2 regions of the Paenibacillus sp. RS8 genome follow, and region 2 is predicted to be linked to the other one. Evidence: riboswitches for the same ligand, from Rfam matches in the RefSeq annotation. Region 2 holds a riboswitch; the other holds the start of a gene.
What was found. Region 2 has a riboswitch for thiamine pyrophosphate ahead of ACDZ28_RS10300 (ABC transporter substrate-binding protein). Riboswitches for the same ligand answer to the same signal wherever they lie in the genome.

Region 1 (5,299 bases), 2.6 Mb from region 2:
TTTGCGTGTTGATGTTCTTCTATCCTTCTTCACCACTAATTCTATTCAGAAATTGCAGCGCACGGGGATGTTTCGGGTGCTCAAGAACTTCTTGCGGAGTCCCTTGCTCCAGAATATAGCCTCCATCCATCAGAATGATCCGGTCAGCCACATCGGCAGCAAATTTCATTTCATGAGTCACAATCACCATTGTCATTCCTTCTGCTGCCAACTGTTTAATAACTTTAAGCACTTCCCCCACTAACTCAGGATCGAGCGCCGAGGTGGGTTCATCGAATAATAGCACCTCTGGATCTACTGCCATAGCACGAGCGATGGCAACCCGTTGCTGCTGGCCACCTGACAGTTGGTGCGGATAAGCATCCGCTTTATCTGCCAAGCCTACTTTACCTAACAACTGAAGGGCACGTCCGCGTGCTTCATCCTTGGATCGTTTCTGGACAGTCACTTGTCCTTCCATCACATTGCCAAGTGCAGTCATATGCGGAAAAAGATTATAAGATTGAAAGACCATGCCTGTTTTTTGACGTAACGCCAAAATGGACTTCTGCGGGATTTTCTTGTTTTCCGAGAAATTAATTTTAATATCGCTGAGTGATAAACTTCCTTGATCAGGGACTTCAAGTAGATTAAAACAGCGTAAAAGCGTTGTTTTGCCAGAGCCAGATGGACCTATAATGACCAGAACCTTACCAAGTTCCATCCTGAGATCAAGACCCTTTAATACCTGCAGCTCACCGAAGGATTTATGCAAATTAAGTATTTCAATCATCATAGTCCCTCCTTTAGCTCGCAGAGAAACGACTCAGTCGTTTCTCCAAGTAATTTTGCAGTGCTGACAACACTGAGCAAAATAGTAAGTAGAACAACCCTGCTTCGCAGTAGATCAACAGTGGCTCATAGGTGGTGGAAGCAACCTGCTGTGCTGTTCTGAACATCTCCGTATAAGTAATAGTCGCTGCCAGAGAAGTGTCTTTGACCAAGCTAATAAAGGAATTCGATAACGGCGGTACAGAGACACGGGCAGCTTGTGGAAGAATAATGCGTCGAAGCGCTTGCGCTCGAGTCATCCCAACGGAGAAGGCCGCTTCCCACTGACCTTTATGTATCGACAGGATAGCAGCACGTACAATTTCAGATGAATAAGCCCCAACACTAAGTGTAAACCCAATGGTCGCGGCTATAAATGGGTCTAGTACAATCCCAACTGCAGGCAAACCATAGAAAATAATAAATAATTGTACTAACAAAGGAGTTCCGCGAATGACCCATACATAAAAACGAGCGATTAGCATCGGAAGTACCCATGGGGAGAGACGAGCCAGTGCAGTCAAAATCGCTATTATCAGTCCCAGTACAAAGGATATCAATGCTAAAGGAATGGTAAAAGCCACCCCCGCTTTTAGCAGGGGTAGCAGTGAATCTAAGAAAATTTGTATTTTTCGGTCATCCATTTTCAGACATCCTTTTTAGCTCCAGGCTAGTTTAGCTTCTGAAACCTTGAATTATTTTGAAACGTCAGCACCAAAGTATTTCTCAGAAATCTTTAAATAAGTTCCATCGCTCTTCATTTCAATAATTGCATCACTAACTGCTTTTACCAAGTCGTCGTTTCCTTTTAGGAATACAGCGGCACTTTCCGAACCATTAGGAATCTCATCCACCACTTTAATTTTCACATCAGGCTTCTGCTTTTTCAGGTCCAGATAAGACAATCCATCATTTACCGTTGCATCAATGCGGCCTGAGGTCAGTAAATCCACCGCTTGATTGAAGCCGTCTACAGCAACGATTTCAGCGCCGTTCTCACGAGCGATTTCGGATAGATTACTGGTCAGAGATTGTCCTGATTTTTTACCCTTAAGATCCGCAAATGCTTTAATATCCTCATTGTTTTCACTCACAATCAATACCGCTTTAGATACGATGTATGGCTCAGAGAAATCATATTTCGCTTTACGCTCTTCATTAATGGATACTTCGTTAAAAATAACATCAAACCGCTTAGCGTCCAATCCGGCAAAGAGACCGTCCCACTGTGTCTCAGAAAATTCAGGGTCAGCACCGAGACGCTTTGCTACTTCCTCAGCAATTTCTACGTCAAAACCAGTCAGTTTTCCCGATGCATCGTGATACGTAAAGGGTGCATAGGTTCCTTCGGTTCCTATCCGTAATTTGCCGCTCGCTTTAACAGCTTCCAAGCTATTTTTCGCAGTTGCAGCAGTTCCGCCATTCGTTCCAGCTGAAGAGTTGTTGGAAGTATCGGTATTCGAATTATTGCCGCACCCCGCTACAAACACCACGGTTAACACCAATAGAATAGTTAAACTGAGTTTTTTCATTATAGAATCCCCTCTCTTTACCCTTATATTGCCCATTCTTATAATAATTCTTCATAAGATCCTCTCTTTACATCTCAGAAAGTTATGGTATATTTATAAACAAATTAAATATGGACCTGTTATTTCACTAGGGGAGTCGGCCGACTGAGACGGAGCTTTATGCTTCGGACCCTTGGAACCTGATCTGGATCATACCAGCGGAGGGAAGTGGAGCAGAATTTTCATCCCATGCATTTTTTAGTGTTCCTATGCAGAATGAATTTTTTGACCCATTTGTTTCCCTCCGGAAATGAATGGGTCTTTATTTATTTACTTTCAATTACAAAACTTAGGCATATGCTTCCGAAGCAAGTTTTGTACGAGTTCCTCAAGTAGCTATGCTATACAAAACTTAGGCATATGCTTCCGAAGCAAGTTTTGTACGAAGTTCCTCAAGTAGCTATGCTATACAAAACTTTTAGGAGGTTCGATCATCACGACAATCCTATCCATTCATGACTTAGCCTACTCATTTCCTGAGTCTAAACAGCTCCCTGTATTTGCAAACTTAACCATGGATATTAAACAAGGTGAGTTTGTGGCTGTTATCGGGGCTAGCGGATGCGGAAAAAGTACGCTTTTCAAAACCATAGCAGGCTTGCTGGAACCCACTCATGGAAAAATAATGATTCATTCGGGTCGGCCAGCGGCATCTACTCGCTTAGGTCAGATCGCATACATGCCACAGCAGGATTTGCTATTACCGTGGAGAACGGTGCTCGACAACTGCCTTTTACCCTGGGAAATTAAGCCAAGGTCCACTAAACAACAGACAATTTCACACATTCGAGACCTGCTGTCACGCTTCGGTTTAGGTGATGTTGAGAAGGCATACCCTCATGAGCTATCCGGTGGTATGAAACAGCGGGTCGCATTTCTTCGCACGCTAGTGTCTGGCGGCGGTGGCAGTCTTATGCTGCTAGATGAACCGTTTGGAGCGCTCGACGCTATGACCAAACGTGAGATACACCGTTGGTTGTTAGAGCTTTGGGATGAACTGAATCAAACAGTGATGCTCATCACCCATGATCTCGAAGAAGCACTATTACTAAGCGATCGGATTTATTTAATGTCTGGAGGCGTACATAGCGAATTACAGGAGATCGTTGTTGATTTGCCGAGGCCAAGACATTACAAAATGAACTATGAACCCCGTTTTATAGCATTGCGGGAAGAGTTGGAGCGGAGACTGTATGCAGCCCATACCTTTTAAAAAACAACTAGACAATTATGGCCCCTTCATTTTACTAGTGTTGTTCGTTGTTGCGATCTGGGAATCTGCTGTTCGTCTTTACTGGATTCCAGCTTTTATCCTCCCTGCTCCTTCAGCAATAGGTATCGCATTGATCGAGCATAGGCAATTACTCGGACAGCATTTATTGGCGACGCTGCAGGAAATATTAGTAGGTTTTGTACTTTCGGTTATCTGTGGTGCATTGCTGGGTACTGGAATGTTCTTATTTCGACCGCTTGAAAAGGCCATTTATCCTTTCCTTATTATCAGTCAGACGATCCCATTAATTGCGCTATCCCCCATTTTTATTATGTGGTTCGGATATACGCTGTGGAGCAAAGTCGCTGTAGTTTTTCTAACTGCTTTTTTTCCAGTCGTTGTTAGTACATATGATGGGCTTCGTACAAGTGGTCAGGCATATAAGGATCTATTATTAACCTTTGGTGCAAACCGCTGGCAACTGCTTGCTAAAACACAAATCCCGCTGGCGCTGCCCTCTTTTTTCTCAGGACTAAAGCTATCCATTGTGTACTGTGTAATTGGAGCAACCATCGGCGAATGGCTCGGCGGCAGCAAAGGGCTTGGTTACTTTAGCCGAAGAATGGCTGGGAATATGCAAAGTGACGAAATGTTCGCCGCAGTATTTCTGTTGTCCGCGCTCGGTGTAATGCTGTTTCTGATGATAGCACTGCTAGAAGCATTATTTTTAAAGAAAAGAGGATCTAATCGATGAATACTTTAATCATTCAAAAAAAATGGCTTATACCCTTATATCTCATCTGTTCTGTCCTAATCTTAAGCAGCTGCGGAAATACATCCAAAGTAAGTAATGCTTCAAATAGCGAAAACAAACAAAGGCACAAGCTGACAATCATGCTAGATTGGTATCCCAACGCCGTTCACTCATTTTTATATGCAGCTGAGCAAAATGGTTATTTCCAAGAGGAAGGTCTGGATGTAGAGATCCAAATGCCGGCAGACACCAATGATGCACTAAAGCTTGTAGCAGCGAATCAAGTTGATTTAGCGCTTAGTTATCAGCCTCAGGTGCTTATGGCACGTAGTGAAAAGATTCCAGTACGTTCGATTGCAGCGATTGTAAGGCATCCGCTTAATCATTTAATGGTGCCTCAGTCCGGAGATATCAAAAGTCCTAAAGACCTTACAGGTAAACAAGTTGGGTATTCTTCCATCCCACTTTATGAAGCCATGATTCGTACAATGATCCAGAACGACGGGGGTGACCCCAACGCCAGTAAACTAATCGATGTAGGCTTCGACCTTATTCCAGCAATTGCGACCGGGCAGGTAGATGCCATTATGGGCGGGTTCATTAACCACGAACAATTAATTCTCGAAAAAGAAGGGCATCCCGTTCACTCGTTTAATCCCACAGACTTCGGAGTACCCGATTATTACGAGCTAGTCCTTGTCGCCAGCGAGCAAGGGGTACAAAATTCCGAGTCCTACTTCAAAAAGTTTCTAAGCGCCATTACAAAAGGACAACAATTTGTGCAGGATAACCCAGAAAAAGCGTTAAATTTACTGCTTGCACACGAAGATGCGACCTCTCCACTAGAAAAGGAAATAGAAGAAAAGAGCTTGCAGATTCTTCTGCCTCTAATGAACGCAGGTGACCAAAATTTTGGTTATCAAGAGCCAGCGTCTTGGGAAAAGGTACGAC
Region 2 (5,299 bases):
TGCCGGTTTTGCCGCCTTCTTGTTCTTGCTGAGCATTGCCACATGGAGATTCCAATCCAGACAAGCAGTGCAAAGAAAGAGTTCCAGTATTTAGAATGTCAAAATGGTATCAACCTAATCCTTTTAGGGTAATGTCATCTATAAGCATATTCTGAGCACAAGGATGGACGATGAATGGATAAGCTTTCAACTGAGCCTTTATTACATACTGCGCTTATGCAGTTTATTTTTCCCTTTTCAATAAAAAAGGGCGATTCTAAGAAGCTTATCCAACAATTGCAGGATGATGGCTTCACACGTTTTTTTCTGGATAATAAAGAGTTAGAAAATGCCTATTACGGAGAAGATCACTGTGTTTCCCATGAACGGATGGAGCGCACCTATTTACCGTTTGCTGCACATATTCTTTTTCCACGCAAGAAGGATGTAGACTCTTTCCGCCGCTTTTCCAGAGTCAATAATCTGGACTGTATTCTAGAGATTCCTCAGCAGTCTATATTTTTTAAAATTCTCTCGACGGATATATTCATATGTCCTTTTCAGCTTGGATTTGTGACGATACGTGTCCAGCTTGAGGGGGATTCGATTCCCTTTAGTATTGCACTGGAATTCGCGGACCGCTTCCGGACGCTTGAGAATACCTTCGTGCAGGATGACTACACCTATATCCATTGCGGGGAACAGACCTATGAGATGGTAGAGGATTTTGTCTTCCGAAATCTGGTGGATGGACTGGAGCCTTTTCTGGATCACTCGGATATCAATGGGGCTTATTTCGAGACCCTTCCCTTTTTCGTAGATGAAAGAATGCAGGTGCAAGCCTTTTATGGCTTTCAGAGTGAAGGAGATTCTGATGAGATTAGTATAAATATGCGCTATCGCGCCTCTCAGCTTGATGGAATTGATCTGAACGGGAAGCCCTATGCCAGTGCCAGCGATCCAGCGTATATTGCGAACTACTGTCATGAGCATTCCTATAATCGATGGGGCCCAGACTCGTATTATATGATGAATGAGCAGACCTTTTGCTGTCTGACCCGAGCTGAACCAAAGATCGCCGTTAGCCTGGCCAACCAGATGTACGGGCAATATTATTACGGATTTCTACTCAATATTTTCCACAAAATTGTTCTGCTAAAGCTGGCAAATATGCATTCCCGACTACGCATAAACCACGATTATGATGAGATCGACAATTTAATCTACTCGATTAATAAATTCTCGGCAAAGTTTTATTTCTTGGAGCTGATTTCACAGTCGCAAGGACGGGAGATTTTTCTTCAGCTGCGTAAAGTATACGGGAATGACGCTCTGTTCGAGGAAGTAAAAGAAACCTTGACTGACCTGTTTCAGTATCAAGATAAGTTCCAATCGAAGCGCCGGGATAATCTGCTGATGATCCTCACTGTATTTACGGTGGTAAGTGGGATTTATGGCATGAATCAAGTCATTGACGATCTGGATGGAAAGATTCAATGGAGTAAGATGGTTAGCTATTCCCCCTTTGAGTTTCTTGCTCTTTTCGTGATTATGAGCGGGATAATGATCAGTGTTGTCCTTACGCTAGGTGCTCTGGTTACTGAGCTTAAGCGGCGTCATCGCAAGAAACATAAAGATCTGGATTAATGAAAACGGACGGAGAGATTCGAAAAATTTAGGCGCGTGCTACTAGACATTCCGAGAACAGCCGTCTATAATACACCGTATGCGAGAAATATAAGACATAAAGTATAGATGAAAGCTTATACTTACTTATATTTCACGTGGAAATACCCGTTAACTTCATAGAACCAGGGGTGCTGGAATTGGCCGGCTGAGATTGTATCCCACAAGATACTGACCCTTATACCTGATCTGGATAATGCCAGCGTAGGAATCGCCAATTGGTTTTGGTCCCTGTGACCTTTACTAACCTTGCGCCAAGCCAGCGTCCCGATCACTCGGGGCGCTTTTTTTGTGTAGATCACAAAAGATGTAGAAGAAATGTACATACTACACTTTATGGTTCATGTTGGATGACGGGATCTGGCAACCTTAAAGGAGAGAAGAAGACATGCAACTCAAAAAAGCACTTATGCTTAGCCTCACCTGTATGCTCATTCTTGCGATTGCCGGATGCGGCAGCAACAATGGGAATACAGCCGGAAACAAAGGAAATGCTGCGGATTCGAATGCTGCGACCGGATCAAATGCTCCGAAAGAGCTTACCAAAGTTAAGGTTGCACTGGATTGGACACCGAATACGAACCACACCGGTCTATACGTAGCCAAGGATCTTGGTTATTACGCGGAAGAAGGTCTGGATGTAGAAATCGTTCAACCTGGCGCAGCGGGTTCTGATACTATGGTTACCTCTGGCGAAGCCGCTTTTGGGATCAGCGCTCAGGAAGGATTGACTCTAGCCCGTCTACAAGGCGTTCCCCTTGTCTCGATTGCAGCCATTATTCAGCATAATACTTCGGGTTTCGCCGCTCCAGTAGACCGCAATATTAAATCACCAAAAGATTTTGAGGGTAAAACCTACGGCGGTTGGGGCTCTCCTGCTGAAGAAGCAGCCATGAAGGCGATCATGGACCCTGTAGGTGGCGATGTGAAAAAGGTGAAGCTAATCAGTATTGGTGAAGCTGACTATTTTACCGCAGTCAAACGTGACATTGATTTCGCTTGGATCTTCTACGCTTGGACTGGTATTGAAGCCGAACTGCGTGGTGAGCCTCTGGATATGCTTTACTTGAAGGATTATGCGCCTCAGCTCGATTATTACACCCCTGTGCTGACCACGAGTGAGAAGCAGATTTCTGAGAATCCAGATTTGGTGAAGGCTTTCCTGAAAGCCACATCCAAGGGCTATCAATATGCGATTGATCATCCAGAAGAGGCTGCCGCTACATTATCCAAGGCTGTGCCTGACCTTGATGCAGAGCTTGTCCTAGCTAGCCAAAAATGGCTTAGCCCGAAATATAAGGACGACGCCCCACGCTGGGGAGAGCAAAAAACCGAGGTCTGGCAGAATTACGGCGACTGGATGTATGATTTGAAGCTGCTGGACAAACCGCTGGATGCAGCTAGTGCATTCACGAATGATTTTTTACCGGCGGAGTAGACCGGACTTCCCAAGTTCGTTCAAGATTCGACGCCGAATCTGCTTCCTGAATTACATCGTTATCAAAGTTGGCTTTTTGAACTTACCTATTTCAATGAGAGTTCAAAAAGTCGACTTTCAGAACCAAGAAGGTTGAACGTTACTTGAGGAAGGAGGAACGGAGCGTAGTGATGTGCTACGTGAGTACCGGACTTCCCAAGTTCGTTCAAGATTCGACGCCGAATCTGCTTCCTGAATTACATCGTTATCAAAGTTGGCTTTTTGAACTTACCTATACAATTTGAGAGGATTGATTATTGTGGCTAATACATTATTAAGCATTCAAGTAATTCCTAAGACTCCAAACAATGAGGACTCCATCCCCTACGTAGATAAAGCGATTGAAGTTATTCAGAAGTCCGGTGTTAAACATCAGGTGAATCCACTGGAAACTACTATGGAAGGTGAGCTTAGCGAGCTGCTGGAGGTTGTGCGTCAAATGCAAGAGGCGTTGATCGAAGCAGGCAGTCCAAGCGTGATCTCCCAAATCAAAATCGCCCATAACCCTAACGGAATCAGCATGGATAAATTGACGGAGAAATATCGGCCGTGAGATCGACCTGGAAGCTAATATGGCCGCCCCTTGTGGCGGTCGTCTTCTTTTTAACCGTATGGCAGTTATCTGTTTCTCTATTCCATATCGAATCCTGGATTCTGCCGAGTCCTGCTGACATTGCTCGCGAATCCACCAGTAATGCCTCAGGTCTCTGGGCTCATACGATGGCTACGCTTCGGCTCACATTAATCGGTTTCCCCATTGGTACAGGTGTAGGCTTGATCGTTGCTCTACTTTTGCATCTTTTGCCTTGGGCCAAACGGGCTTTTTATCCACTCATTATTCTGAGTCAAAATGTTCCCTCTATCGCACTCGGACCGCTGCTAATCATCTGGTTCGGCTTCGGTCTTTTGCCCAAAATCGTGCTGATTACACTGGTATGCTTCTTCCCGGTAGCTGTCGCTGCAATGGGCGGCTTGTCTCAAAGTGATCAGGTCATGATGAATTATATGAAAATGGCTGGCGCAAGCAAGTGGCAAATCTTCACCAAGCTGGAGCTTCCGTCTTCTATCCCGGCACTATTTTCCGGTGTGAAAATATCTGCTACCTATGCGGTTATGGGAGCCGTGGTCGCTGAATGGATTGGCGCGGATAAAGGGATCGGCTATTATATGCTTCTGCAAAAATCGGCTTACCGTACGGATCGGATGTTTGTCGCTATTGTGATTATTGTGCTCCTTAGTCTTGTGCTTTTTGCGATTATCGCATTATTGGAAAAATGGTTAGTCCGCTGGAAACCGCGCCGTAACTCATAGAAAGGAAGATGCCTGTATGTCTCAAGCGACGCAAATAGAGCAAAGAACAACAGAAATCATAAGCTCTCCTGAAGCTCATACTGCACCACCTGCTCTTGAAGTAAGCGGCATCTCCAAGTCCTTCACCCATCGTCGCCGCGAGACGAACGTGCTCAACAACGTCTCTCTTAAGGTAGAGCAGCAAGAGTTCGTCTCGATCGTCGGTCCTTCCGGCTGCGGAAAAAGCACCTTATTCCATATGATCGGCGGACTAGTGAAGCCTGATACAGGAACGATCCGCATGAACGGCAAGGTCGTTACAGGTCAACGCGGTGAGATTAGTTATATGCCGCAGCAGCCTGCTCTTTTTCCTTGGCGAACGATTGAAGATAATGTACTGCTAGCCGGAGAAATCAAAGGTGCTCTGCAGGATGGAGCTCGTGAAGAAGCGCGCCAGTGGCTCGCTAAGGTTGGCTTGAATGGATTCGAACAGGCTTATCCGCATATGCTGTCTGGTGGGATGCAGCAGCGTGCTGCTTTTCTCAGAGCACTGCTGGCTCCGCAGGAGTTGATGCTGCTCGATGAACCTTTCAGCGCATTGGATGCACTAACTCGCAGTGAAATGCAGCGCTGGCTGCTGGAGCTGTGGGAGGAGAATCGCCGCTCCGTGCTATTCATCACCCATAACATCGAAGAAGCGTTGCTGCTCTCGAATCGTATTTATGTATTCTCCGGTCGCCCCGGCTCCATCCTACATACTGTTGACGTGCCATTTCCACGGCCACGCCGTGATGAGATTACGGATTCCCCGGAATTCCTTAAACTCAAACGACAACTGTCACAATGGATGCGAGAAGAACAGGCTAA

Region 1: linked by a shared signal. The riboswitch ahead of ACDZ28_RS21710 (ABC transporter ATP-binding protein) and the one ahead of ACDZ28_RS10300 (ABC transporter substrate-binding protein) in region 2 are both predicted to bind thiamine pyrophosphate.

The regions. Positions count from the first base shown of each region.
Region 1 covers NZ_CP168131.1:4,598,193-4,603,491, reverse strand. The annotation lists gene ACDZ28_RS21725 (amino acid ABC transporter ATP-binding protein) at 20-772, opposite strand; gene ACDZ28_RS21720 (amino acid ABC transporter permease) at 786-1,454, opposite strand; gene ACDZ28_RS21715 (amino acid ABC transporter substrate-binding protein) at 1,506-2,342, opposite strand; TPP riboswitch at 2,462-2,565, shown strand; gene ACDZ28_RS21710 (ABC transporter ATP-binding protein) at 2,896-3,594, shown strand; gene ACDZ28_RS21705 (ABC transporter permease) at 3,575-4,348, shown strand; gene ACDZ28_RS21700 (ABC transporter substrate-binding protein) at 4,345-5,299, shown strand, end outside.
Region 2 covers NZ_CP168131.1:2,013,892-2,019,190, reverse strand. The annotation lists gene ACDZ28_RS10310 (MFS transporter) at 1-94, shown strand, start outside; gene ACDZ28_RS10305 (hypothetical protein) at 175-1,626, shown strand; TPP riboswitch at 1,783-1,893, shown strand; gene ACDZ28_RS10300 (ABC transporter substrate-binding protein) at 2,054-3,103, shown strand; gene ACDZ28_RS10295 (MTH1187 family thiamine-binding protein) at 3,402-3,695, shown strand; gene ACDZ28_RS10290 (ABC transporter permease) at 3,692-4,453, shown strand; gene ACDZ28_RS10285 (ABC transporter ATP-binding protein) at 4,470-5,299, shown strand, end outside.